Regions from separate parts of the Pseudomonas sp. HD6422 genome, predicted to be linked through region 2. Evidence: riboswitches for the same ligand, from Rfam matches in the RefSeq annotation. Region 2 holds a riboswitch; the other holds the start of a gene.

Region 1 (6,148 bases), on a different contig from region 2:
GCCGAGGCATGCCGGCCAGTGGCTCGCCGAGCAGCGTTACGCCGCCGCTGGTGGGGGCGCGCAGACCAGCCAGAAGTTTGAGTAGCGAGGATTTGCCTGAGCCATTGGGGCCGACGATACCCAGCGTTTCACCGGGGATCACCTCGAGATCGATGTCGCACAGCACCGCTCGACCACTCAACTCAAGGCCGAGCCTGGCACAGCCGAGAGGGGCGATGTCTGGGGTGGGCATAAGGGTCATGGCTGCCTCCGTCGGCTGACCAGGATCAGTGCGAACACCGGCGCGCCGATCAACGCGGTGACCACGCCGACGGGGATCACCTGGCCGGCAATCAACGTGCGTGACAGTACGTCGGCGGCGATCAGGAACAGCGCACCGCCCAACGCGCTGGCCGGCAGCAGGCGACTGTGGCCGGGACCGAGCAAAAGACGCAAGGCATGCGGGATGACCAGTCCGACGAAACCGATGGCGCCGACGATCGAGACCATCACTGCGGTGACCAGCGCCGCGCAACTGATCAGCAGCAATTGAGTACGGCGTACGGGAATGCCCAGCGAGGCGGCGGAGTCCGTCCCGAAGGTGAAGGCATCCAGGGCGCGGCGGTGCCACAGGCACACCATCAGGCCGCCTAGCGCCACCGGCAGGGCCAGCCATACCGAAGGCCAGCGCACGCCACTGAGGTTGCCCAGCAGCCAGAACAGGATGCCCCGCGCTTGCTCGGCCGTCGCCGACTTGGTGATCAGGAAGGCGGTCAGGGCGTTGAACAATTGCGACCCGGCAATGCCGGCGAGTATCACCTGGGCGTTGTTGCTGCTTGGGCCGGCCGCGCGGGCCAGTACCAACACCAGAATGAACGCTGCCAGCGCGCCGATGAAGGCTCCACCGGACAAGCTCAAGGCAATGCTGCCCCAACCCAGCAGGCCCACCAACACCGCACCGGTCGAGGCGCCTGCCGACAGACCCAGCAGGTAAGGCTCCGCCAGCGGGTTGCGCAGCAATGCCTGGAGGATCACGCCGCAGGTGGCCAGGCCGGCGCCGCAAGCGGCCGCGACCAGCGTGCGGGTGAGGCGGTAGTTCCAGACGATGCCGGCATCGATGGGGTCGACCGGGTAGCCGGCCTGCCACAGATGGTTGGCCAGCACCCGGTAAACCACCTCCGGGGCCAGATTGCTCTCGCCGATGGCGGTGCCCACCAGCAGGGCGGCGAGCAGCGCCAGCAGGGCCAGGAAGAAGGCGGTCAACGAACGGCTCATCACGGTGTCGCTTTACCGCTGGCGAACGCTGCCGCGAGTGTTTGCAGGCCACGGAACAGGCGAATGCCTGCCTGCATGGCGTCAGCGTCGAGGATGATGATGCGGTCGTTCTTCACCGCGTCCATGTTGCGGGTGACCGGGTCGCTGCGGAGGAATTCGAGCTTCTTTTGGTAGTCGTCGGCGGGGAAGCGACGGCGGTCCATGCGCGCGATGATCAGCCAGGTGGGATTGGCCTTGGCCAGGGTTTCCCAGCCCACGCTCGGCCATTCCTCGGTCGACTCGACCACGTTGCGTACGCCCAGGGTACGCAGCATGAAGTCGGCCACGCCCTGGCGTCCGGCCACGTAGGGGTCGATGTCGAGGTCGGCGCTGGAGAACCAGAACAGCGCCGAGGTATCGCTCAGGTCCTTGCCGGCCAATTGCTGGCGGGCGCTGGCCAGGCGCTGTTGCAGATCGGCGTTGAGCGCCTCGCCCCGCGCTTGCACATCGAAGATCTCGGCCAACTGACTGATGCTCTTGTAGATGCTGTCGACCTGGAATGCCTGCAAGCGAGTGCCGTCGGCACCGACCAGGTTGTCCTTGCCTTCGCAGTCCGAAGGCAGCAGGTAGGTGGGGATGTGCAGTTCGTCGAATTGCTCACGGGTGGCGACCACGCCTTGGGCGCCGACCATCCATTCGAACTGTACCGCCACCAACTGCGGGCGCTTGCCGACCACGGCTTCGAAGCTCGGGTCGTTGTCGGCCAGGCGCTCGACCTTGTCGTTGAGTGCCTTGTACTCCGGCAGCACGTTGTTGAACCACAAAGAGGTACCGACCAGCTTCTCGCCAAGGCCTAGCGCATACAGCATTTCGGTGCCGGCCTGGCCGATGGTGACCACGCGCTCGGGGGCTTGGGTGAAGGTCTGCGTGGTGGTGCAGTTGGGCACGCTCAGCGGGTAGTGGGTGGCGGCCGCCTGGGCCATACCGGTCAGACTCAGTCCGGCAAGCAAAGTGGCGAAACGTGGCAGCATGCTGGTCGATCTCCTATCGGACAGTTCACGGAGGAACCCACGGACAGGCATCGCCAGCGCGCGCGCAAAGGCGAACGGCACCGGTACAGATGGCCAATCCCGGACACCCCGCCGGTTGGTGAATGTAGGCCGGCAGGTCTCCTGACTGGTGCGTCATCGCCCAGCTCCAGCCTTCCCGGATCGGAGATCCAGTGGCATCGATGGAGCGGGCTCGGCACCTACAGTTGCGGGGGCAGTTCCGTTTGACTCGCCTGGGCGAGTCGGGGATTCCCTATTAATTCCGTGGTGGAAACCGGCGGGCCGCATGGTAGACCATCCGGCCGCTCGGTGAAACGCATTTCAGAAGTACTTGAGCCAGCGGATGTCGCGTCGGCGTGCCTTGAGGCGAGCGAAGCTGCGTACCGGCAGGTACAGCACCGCTGTTAACAGCAACGCCATCAGCCACACCGAGGCGATGCCATCGAACCCGAAGTAGTCGCCGTGGTTCAGCCCGAACAGCGCCACGCAGGTCACGTACAGCAACTTGAGTACGTACAGGTGCAACAAGTAGAAGAACATCGGGGCTGCGCCGAATACCGCCAGCATACCGATCCAGCGCACCGCGCCTGCACGTTCGAAGGCGCGCAGCAGCAACAGCCCACAGCCGAGGGTCAGGGTGAGGAACAACAGGGACGGTGGGTATTTGGTGATGTTGAAGAAGCTCATCGCGGTGTGGGTGAAGTCGGGGTAGACACTCCAGGGCGCCTCACCGTACCCGTTGAGCAAGCGCAGCAGAACGAAGCCGGCCAGGGCGACCAGGCCGACCACCAGCAGCCGCTGCTGGCGTCGGTCGGCCGCGCTGCCACGGGCGAACCAGGGCCCCAGACCATAGCCCAGGGCGATCACGCCGATCCAGGGCAGCACGGGGTAGGACGTGCGCAGGCGCATCGCCTCGGAGACTTCCAGCCAGCCACGGTCATGCAGAATCGCCCAGGGTACGTGCAGCGCGGACTCCGCGCCGAAGTGCAGACCATCGAGCAGGTTGTGCCCAGCCACGATCAGGACGCCGATAGCAAGCAGCGCGGGGCGCGGCAGCCATACCAGCAGCGACAGGGCGATCATGCTGATGCCGATGGCCCAGATCACCTGCAAGTAGATGACGCTGGGGGGGAACTGGAAGGTCCAGGCGAAGTTGACCAGGGTGAACTCCAGTACCACCAGGAACAGTCCGCGCTTGAACAGAAAGGCCGACACATCGCTACGGCCCTGATGCTTCTCGCCGTACAGCCAGGCCGACAGCCCGGTGAGCAGGACGAACACTGGGGCGCACAGGTGCGCCAGGGTTCGGCTGAAGAACAACGAAGGCTCGGTGGCGTCGATGGTCATTGGATCGCTGACCTGGCGATGCAGAAAGAAGGTATCGCGGACGTGGTCCAGCAGCATGAACAGGATGACCAGGCCGCGCAGGGCATCGATGCTCTGCAGGCGCTGGGTGAGCAGGGTGGGCGTGGCTGAGGCGCTTGTCATGGGTGAGGTCGCAGTCAGGAATGAATATCAAGTGAAACGTTATCTTATAACAATAAAGTGAGCTGTGGTAGCTCCATTTCCTCCCCGGCGACCTCTGGGAAATGTCAGCCAAATCATCAGGTTCTGCGGTTTCAGTGGGATGGGTTCAAGGGTCTTGGCGCGGTTAGCGTCCGCGCCGGCGCGACACCCGGGCCTCGATGTTCTTGCGCCCGATCAGCAACGGCGGCTTTTCCACCACCGGCTCGTCTGCCAGCCACTTGTACATCACCAGGCAATCCACCAGCCCCAGGCGGGCATGACGAAACGCCTTGGGCAAGCGGCCGACGGTCTCGAAGCCGAGCTTCTGCCAGAGCGCCACGGCCACTTCGTTGCTGGCCACCACCGAGTTGAACTGCAAGGCCAGAAAGCCCTCCTGGCGCGCCTGTTTCTGCGAGTGTTCGCACATCAATCGTGCCACCCCACGCCCACGGGCAGCTTCGCAGACCACATAGCCGCAGTTGCCGACATGGCTGCCGGGGCCAGCGGCATTGGCCTTGAGGTAATAGGCGCCGAGCAATTCGCCGTCCTGTTCGGCCACCCAGCTGTGCAGGGGCAGTTCCAGCCAGTGCCGGCGAGCCTGTTCGAAGCTCATGTCAGGAGCAAGGGCATAGGTTTCGCAGGCCTGGATCACGGCCTGGAAGGTTGGCCAGAATCGTTCGAAGTCGTCTGGGGTCATGGGGCGTAGAAGGGTCATGGCATTACCTGCAATGGCTGGGGCGCCAAGTCTGGGTCGGCAGGCGCCGCCACGCAAGGGTGGCGACGCTAATCCGGCTCAGCCGTCGGCCTTGCCCACTGCATCCATTGCGCGCGCCGAGTACACCAGCGCGGCACCAGCGTTCATCGCCACGGCCACGCCGAGGGCTTCGGCGATTTCTTCGCGAGTGGCGCCGTGCTTGACCGCCTGTTGCGAGTGCACCGCGATGCAGCCATCGCAGCGCGTGGTCACCGCGACGGCCAGGGAGATCAGTTCGCGGGTCTTGGCGTCCAGATGGTTGGTCTTGGCGCCGGCGCCGCTGGCGGTCATGTAGCCAGCGACGGTGTCGGGGGACAACTGCTTGAGATCGCCGATGCCGGCCATCAACTGCTTACGGTAGGCGTCCCAGTCCATCATGCTCATCGTCTTCACCTTGTGCGGTTGGGGAGGGTGAGCTTTCAGGCTAGACGATGGTGGGCGGCGGAGCCGCCCGGGTGGGTATCAGATGTAGATGAAGATCAGGACCAGGGCAGCGACGACGGCCCACTTTTCCAGGTAATAGCGGGTGCGGTTGCGCTTTTTCAGGGCCTTGCCGCGCTCACGGATCTTGTAGATGCGGGTGAACAGACGGTTGATGCCGCCGGTCTTGTCGCTGGCATCGTTGGGTGCGGCTGCTGCGGACATCACGTTACGGCTGAACCAGCGGTTGAAAGCAGTGGCCCAGCGGTACTTGAGCGGGCGCTCGATGTCGCAGAACAGGATGATGCGGTTGTGTTCGGTGGTGTTGGCGGCGTAATGGATGTAGGTCTCGTCGAAGATCACCGCTTCACCGTCACGCCAGGAATATTTCTCGCCGTCCACATCGATGTAGCAGCCGTCGTCGTTGGGCGTATCCAGGCCCAGGTGATAGCGATAGGAACCGGCGTAGGGGTCGCGATGGCGAACCAGCTTGGCACCCGGCGGCAAGGTGGCGAACATCGCTGCCTTGACCGTACCGATACCTTGCAGCAGCTCGGTGGTGCGTGGGCACAGGTTCATCGCCGAAGGGTGGCTCTCGCCATACCACTTCAGGTAGAAGCGCTTCCAGCCAGTCTTGAAGAACGAGTTGAAGCCGACGTCGTCATAGTTGGCGGACTTCTTGATCTCACCCACGTGCAGCAATTGCTGCGCTTCTTCGCGGATTTCCTGCCAGTGGTCCTTGAGCGGCTGCAGTTCGGGGAACGCCTCGACCGGCAGGTACGGCTTGGCCGGATGCCGGGAGAACAGATAGAGGAAGCTGTTGATCGGCGCAAGGAAACTGGAGTGGTCACCCAGCTGGCGCGTCAGCTTGTGACGCACTCGACCGCGCAGGTGTACATAGGCGATCGAAGCGACGAAAAGAAGTACGAGTGCAATTTTCATGGACGTTTACTTGTCGAAAAATGGCCATGTGACATGGCTTGAGCCCGCCAGCATAAACAATCACGGGACGGGTTTGTACTGAATGTTGGCCCTACGTGGGTCGACTTAGGTGTAACGTTCCCTTGTCTACGCAAACGATTCACCTGCAAGGAGCCGATATGGCCGAAGACCTACGCCCCACCGGCAGCCCCTTCAAACGATTGTTTTTCGCCCTGCCGGTAGCCGAAGCCCAGCGCGGTGCCAT
Region 2 (6,148 bases):
CGCCAACCGGCCTGGCGCGCGGCTTGCTCGGCGTCGACGCCTTGTGCCTGCAAGGCCTGGCGCTCGGCACGGACGCGTGCGGCAAGGGGGTTGAGGTCGTCCGGCTCGTCGAGTGCGGCGACGGCCTGCACCGCCGCATCGAACAGCCGTATCAGGTTGCCGAAGGCATCGCGGAAAAAGCCCGAGACGCGCAGTGTCACATCCACCCGTGGGCGGTCCAGCAGGCTCAACGGCAGTATCTCGAAATCATCGACGCGCTGGCCTGCGCTGGCCCAAACCGGGCGCACGCCCATCAAGGCCATGGCCTGGGCGATGTCGTCACCGCCGGTGCGCATGGTCGCCGTGCCCCACACCGACAGGCCCAGCTGGCGCAGGTGGTCGCCATGGTCCTGGAGGTGGCGCTCGAGAATCAGGCTGGCCGAGGCGAAGCCAAGGCGCCAGGCAGTGGTGGTCGGCAGGTTACGCACGTCGACGGTATAGAAGTTGCGACCGGTGGGCAGCACATCCAGGCGCCCACGGCTGGGCGCCCCACTGGGGCCGGCCGGAACGAAACGACCGGCCAGGGCAGCGAGCAGGCCATCACGCTCGGCATTGCCGCAGGCATCGAGGTTGGGTGCAACTTCCTCGCACAGCGCCTGGAGCACCCTGTGCACCCCCTGCCAGGAGGTATCCTGCGGTAACTGCAATCGACCGTCGAGCGCCTGTTCGATCACCTGCAAAGCGAATAGCTCCAGGCGTTCGCGGGTGTCCCCGCAGGTGCGCCAGGCGCTGTCGTCAACTACCTTCAACAGTGCCGGACGCGGCCCTGTCCATGGCTGACCGAGGTCACAGTCGAGCGGGTCGAAGCCCAGTGCCAGTGCCTTGGCCAAGACCCGTGGCAGGCTGGCATTGCCATCCTTGCCATCGCCACGTTCGACGCGCAGCAGCGCCAACAGCGTGTCACGGCGCAACCGTCCCTGCGGCGACTGGCCAAAGACGTGCAGGCCGTCGCGGATCTGCGATTCCTTGAGGTCGCACAGATAGGTATCCAGCCGAGGCAGCCACACTGCGGCATCGTCCAGCTGACCTTCGAGCTGCAGTTCGCGATCGATATGGTTGGCCTTGACCAGTTCGAGAATCTCGCGCTGCAACTCGCGGGCCCGGCGCGGGTCCAGCAGTTGCGCCTCGTAGTACTCGTCGGCGAGCCGTTCGAGATGACGCAGCGGCCCGTAGGTCTCGGCGCGGGTCAGCGGCGGCATCAGGTGGTCGATGATCACCGCCTGGGTACGGCGCTTGGCCTGGGCACCCTCGCCCGGGTCATTGACGATGAACGGATAGACGTTGGGCAACGGCCCGAGCAGTGCGTCCGGCCAGCACTGTGCCGACAGTCCCACGCCCTTGCCGGGCAGCCATTCGAGGTTGCCGTGCTTGCCGACATGGATCACTGCATCGGCGGCGTAGACGTGGCGCAACCAGAAGTGAAACGCCAGGTAGGCGTGGGGCGGCACCAGGTCAGGATCGTGATAGACCGCACTGGGATCGACCTGGTAACCCCGTGCTGGCTGAATACCGACGAAGGTCTGACCAAAGCGCAGGCCGGCCACCATCAATCGCCCGCTGCGGTACATAGGGTCCTGTTCAGGTGGCCCCCAGCGCTCCAGCACGGCTTGGCGGTTGGCTTCGGGCAAGCGGGCGAAAATGGCCTGGTAGTCGGCCAGGGCCAGGCTCTGGGCGCAGGGGCGCAGGTCCAGGTGATCGAGATCGTTGGTCACCCCACCGAGCAAGGCATGGATCAGGCCGGTGCCGCTGTCGGGCAGGTCGCCTACCGGGTAACCTTCGTCACGCAAGGCTACGAGTATGTTGAGAGCGGCTGCGGGGGTGTCCAGGCCGACACCATTGCCGATCCGGCCATCACCGGTCGGGTAGTTGGCGAGCACCAGGGCCACCCGCTTTTGCCCGTTGGGCAGGCGGGCCAGGGCCACCCAGCGCCGCGCCAGCTCGGCGACGAAGTCCATGCGCTCAGGGTGAGCACGGTAGCAAACGACATCGGCCTGGCTGCGCTCGCTGCGCCAGGCCAGGTCCTTGAAGCTGACCGGCCGGGTGATGATCCGCCCGTCCAGCTCCGGCAGGACGATATGCATGGCCAGATCGCGCGCGCCAAGTCCCTGCTCGCTGACCTCCCACGCCGGCTGATTGTCCTGGGCGCAAATGGCCTGCAGCACCGGGATGTCTCGGCGCAACGGCCGCAGGTTGGGACGTTGCGGGCTCGACAGGGCAAAACCCGTGGTGTTGATCACCACTTCGGCCCCCACCTCCTCCAGCCACTGCTCAAGCTGCTCCAGGCAGGCGCTTTCCTTGAGGCTGGCCAGGGCCACCGGCAGCGGATTGAGCCCCGCCGCCTGCAAGCGCTGGCAGAACACGTCGATGAAGCCGGTGTTGGCAGCTTGCAGGTGTGAGCGGTAGAACAGCAGCGCTGCAACGGGTTGCTGCGGATGCCACTGGCTGTACCAATGCTCCAGGGTCGCGCTGCCTTTGGCCGGATGGTAAACGGCCGTACGCGGCAGTGCCTGAGGTTCTGACCAGGGATACTGCCTGCCCAGCCACAGGCTGGCCATGCAGTTGAACAAATTGAGCGCATTGGCTTTGCCGCCCTGGCGCAGATAGTGCCAGAGGCGCTCGGCCTGGGCCGGGTCGACCGTGCCCAGCGCGGTGAGCTCCGGGTCCGGACGATCGTCGCCAGGCACCAGGATCAGTTGCACGCCTTGGGCCGCCAGCTCGACCAGTTGCTCGACCCCATAGCGCCAGTAACCGACGCCGCCATGCAGCGACACCAGGATCACCTTGGCGTGACGCAGCACCTGGTCGATGTAGAGGTCGACCGAGGCGTGGTTCTGCACCTGCATGGGATTGGCCAGGCGCAGTGTCGGAAAGTCGTCGGGCAATTGCTCGGCGGTGTCGGCGAGCAACGCCAGGTGCGAATCGCCGCTGCAGAGGATCACCAGCTCGGCGGGAGTCTGGCCAAGGTCGGCAATGCTGTCATCCGGCACGAAGCCGCCGGGCTGGGTCCGCAGCAGGTGCATCGATCAGGCGCCCAGGGCCTGGCGCAGGCGCCCTTCCAGGTGAGCGGCGTCGAGGTCCTGGCCAATCAGCACCAGTCGGGTGATGCGCGGTTCGTCGGCACGCCAGGCACGATCGAAGTGCTTGTCGAAGCGCGTCCCCACGCCCTGCACCAGCAGACGCATCGGCTTGCCCGGAATGGCCGCGAAGCCTTTGGCACGTAGGATACCGAACTCGACCACGAGCTGAGTCAGGGCGTCGAGCAGCAGGCTCTCGTCGGCCTCGGGCAGGTCGATCGAAATGGAGTCGAAGGCATCGTGGTCGTGATCGTCGTGGTCGTCGCCGTCATGATGGCTGTCGTGGTGGGTACGTCGGCCATCGATATGCGCTTCGGCCTCGGCCCCCACGCCCAGCAATACCTCCAGCGGCAAGCGGCCACTGACGGCCTCGATCACCTTGACTGCCGGCGGCAACTCTTGCGCCACCTCGGCACGGACTTTGGCCAGACCCTGTGCATCGATCAGGTCGGCCTTGTTCAGCACCACCAGGTCGGCGCTGGCCAGTTGGTCGGCGAACAGTTCGTGCAGCGGCGACTCGTGATCGAGGTTAGGGTCGAGCTTGCGCTGAGCATCGACCTGATCCGGGTAGGCGGCAAAGGTGCCGGCGGCCACGGCCGGGCTGTCGACCACGGTGATGACGGCATCGACGGTGCAGGCGTTGCGGATTTCCGGCCACTGGAACGCTTGAACCAGCGGTTTGGGCAGCGCCAGGCCGCTGGTTTCGATGAGAATGTGGTCGAGGTCGCCACGGCGGGCCACCAACTCGCGCATCACCGGGAAGAATTCCTCCTGCACGGTGCAGCACAGGCAGCCGTTGGCCAACTCGTAGACCCGGCCGCTGGCTTCTTCTTCGGTGCAGCCGATGCTGCATTGCTTGAGAATCTCCCCATCGATGCCCAGTTCGCCGAATTCGTTGACGATGACCGCGATACGACGGCCTTGGGCATTGTCGAGCATGTGGCGCAGCAAGGTGGTCTTGCCCGAGCCGAGGAACCCGGTGACGATGGTGACGGGGAGTTTGGCCAGTGTTTTCATGTCGCGTTGCCCTTGGCAGGTTGGCGCGGGCATGCGGGACGACAGCCCCGGGGCCAGGTCGGCTGGGCTCGTTCGCCACCGGATCACCCCGCCCGGTTGAAAGTCGAAATCGCCTCGAGGCAGGTCTCCTGGCTTGCACCGGTCGCCCCCGTGATCCAGGGCTTGCGGACGACGCCTTCCCGCGCCGTCGCGCAGTGGCTGTGTCGATCCAAAGGGTGCTTACAGTTGCGGGGGCAGCCGCGGCTTGTACCGCGTTCCCATCTTAGCTTCGGCATGGCCGAAGAACCTCGAAGCGGCAAGGCTACGCGGGGGGTGGCTGGGGGTCAACCGATGACGGGGGAAATTGTGCCGGGTCGTGGTTGACGCCACTGCGGCCCCGTGCTCTTCTTATGCCCTGCGTTCAGGTGCCCCTACGGGGGTGAAACGGGAAACCGGTGCGTCGCAGGCCCTCGACACATGTCGAACAGGCCCGACCATTCCGGTGCTGCCCCCGCAACGGTAGACGAGTGAAGGGTCTTGACCACTGTGCCACGCAGTTCGGCATGGGAAGGTGACCCCATCAGGAGCCACGCTCCTCCTCGTAAGCCCGGAGACCGGCCTGGCGTTCATGTACACCCCGCGGAGGGCGGGCGCTGTCGCATTCCCCTTTCCTGGGGCCCAAGGCGCTGATGCGTCCGGGGCGGCCGCGCCTGTTGCCTGAGATAAATGCAGAGGAATGCGTCATGCCCGTCACCACTCTCAAACACAGCGTCGCCACCCCCAGCTCCCTCAGCCAGCGCCTCGTCGTCGCTGTCGGCGCCAGCCTGCTAGGCCTGTGCCTGGTCTACTTCGCAGGCTTCTCGCACATCGAAGCGGTGCACAACGCCGCCCACGACACGCGTCACAGCGCCGCCTTCCCCTGCCACTGAGCCCGCCCGCATGATCAAGCGCATCGCCCGCACCGCCGGGTTCAGCGGCCTGCTCGCCGCTCTTTTGCTGACCCTGCTGCAAAGCTTCTGGGTCGCTCCCTTGATTCTCCAGGCCGAAACCTATGAGAACGCCGGTCCAGTGAGCGAGCACCACGAGCATGACCACGAAGCGTCGGCCGCCCACAGCCACGACAGCGAGGCCTGGTCACCCGAAGACGGTTGGCAGCGCATCGTTGCCACCACCGGCGGCAACTTGGTGGTAGCCGTCGGCTTCGCCCTGATCCTTGCCGCACTGTACAGCTTGCGTGAACCCAATCGCGCGCTCTCGGGCGCCTGGTGGGGGCTGGCCGGCTTCGCCGTGTTCTGCCTGGCGCCGACCCTGGGCCTGCCACCGGAACTGCCCGGGACTGCCGCCGCTGACCTCGGCCAGCGCCAGGCCTGGTGGATCGGCACCGCCGCCGCCACTGCCGTGGGCCTGGGCTTGCTGGTGTTCGGTCAGCACTGGCTGCTCAAGGCGCTCGGTGCAGCGCTGCTGGTACTGCCCCATATCATCGGCGCGCCCCAACCTGAACATCATTCCAGCTTGGCGCCAGCGGACCTGGAAACCCAGTTCAAGATCGCCTCCTGGCTGACCAATGCCGTGTTCTGGCTGGCTCTGGGCCTGCTCAGTGCTTGGCTCTATCGTCGCGCCAACCCGGCCTGATGACGGCGCTGTACATCGGCCTCGGTTGCCGCCGAGGCTGTCCGCTGGAAACCCTCGAAAGCGCGCTGCGACAAGCGTTGCAGGACCATGGCTTGGCGCCTTCGGCGATATGTGGCATCGCTACCGTGACGTCCAGGGCCAACGAGCCTGCACTGGTGCAACTCGCCGAGCGCCATGGCCTGCAGCTGCAGCATTTCGACGCCCCTGCGCTCGAGCGCTTCGAGGCGCAGCTCAGCCACCGCTCGGCCGTCGCCCACCTCCACACTGGCTGTTGGGGCGTAGCCGAAAGCGCGGCCTTGGCCCTGGCCTGGCAGGTCGAAGGCCAGGCCAGCCTGGTACTCACCCGCCAGGTCCACGGCCCGGCTACCCTGGCCATGGCGCGTGGTCGATAATCGCCTCACCCATCG

The links. A riboswitch is a leader RNA that binds a small molecule or an ion and turns the genes downstream of it on or off. The one in region 2 is predicted to bind cobalamin.
Region 1: linked by a shared signal. The riboswitch ahead of KY379_RS14495 (ABC transporter substrate-binding protein) and the one ahead of cobW (cobalamin biosynthesis protein CobW) in region 2 are both predicted to bind cobalamin.

The regions. Positions count from the first base shown of each region.
Region 1 covers NZ_JAHWIW010000017.1:104,495-110,642, forward strand. Annotated here, with positions in the region: gene KY379_RS14485 (ABC transporter ATP-binding protein) at 1-232, opposite strand, end outside; gene KY379_RS14490 (FecCD family ABC transporter permease) at 238-1,254, opposite strand; gene KY379_RS14495 (ABC transporter substrate-binding protein) at 1,254-2,264, opposite strand; cobalamin riboswitch at 2,378-2,576, opposite strand; gene KY379_RS14500 (DUF1624 domain-containing protein) at 2,604-3,770, opposite strand; gene KY379_RS14505 (GNAT family N-acetyltransferase) at 3,934-4,503, opposite strand; gene KY379_RS14510 (carboxymuconolactone decarboxylase family protein) at 4,582-4,926, opposite strand; gene lpxO (lipid A hydroxylase LpxO) at 5,005-5,904, opposite strand; gene thpR (RNA 2',3'-cyclic phosphodiesterase) at 6,063-6,148, shown strand, end outside.
Region 2 covers NZ_JAHWIW010000034.1:26,213-32,360, forward strand. Annotated here, with positions in the region: gene cobN (cobaltochelatase subunit CobN) at 1-3,059, opposite strand, end outside; gene cobW (cobalamin biosynthesis protein CobW) at 3,063-4,130, opposite strand; cobalamin riboswitch at 4,231-4,435, opposite strand; cobalamin riboswitch at 4,516-4,747, shown strand; gene KY379_RS21905 (CbtB-domain containing protein) at 4,853-5,038, shown strand; gene KY379_RS21910 (CbtA family protein) at 5,049-5,741, shown strand; gene KY379_RS21915 (cobalamin biosynthesis protein) at 5,741-6,133, shown strand.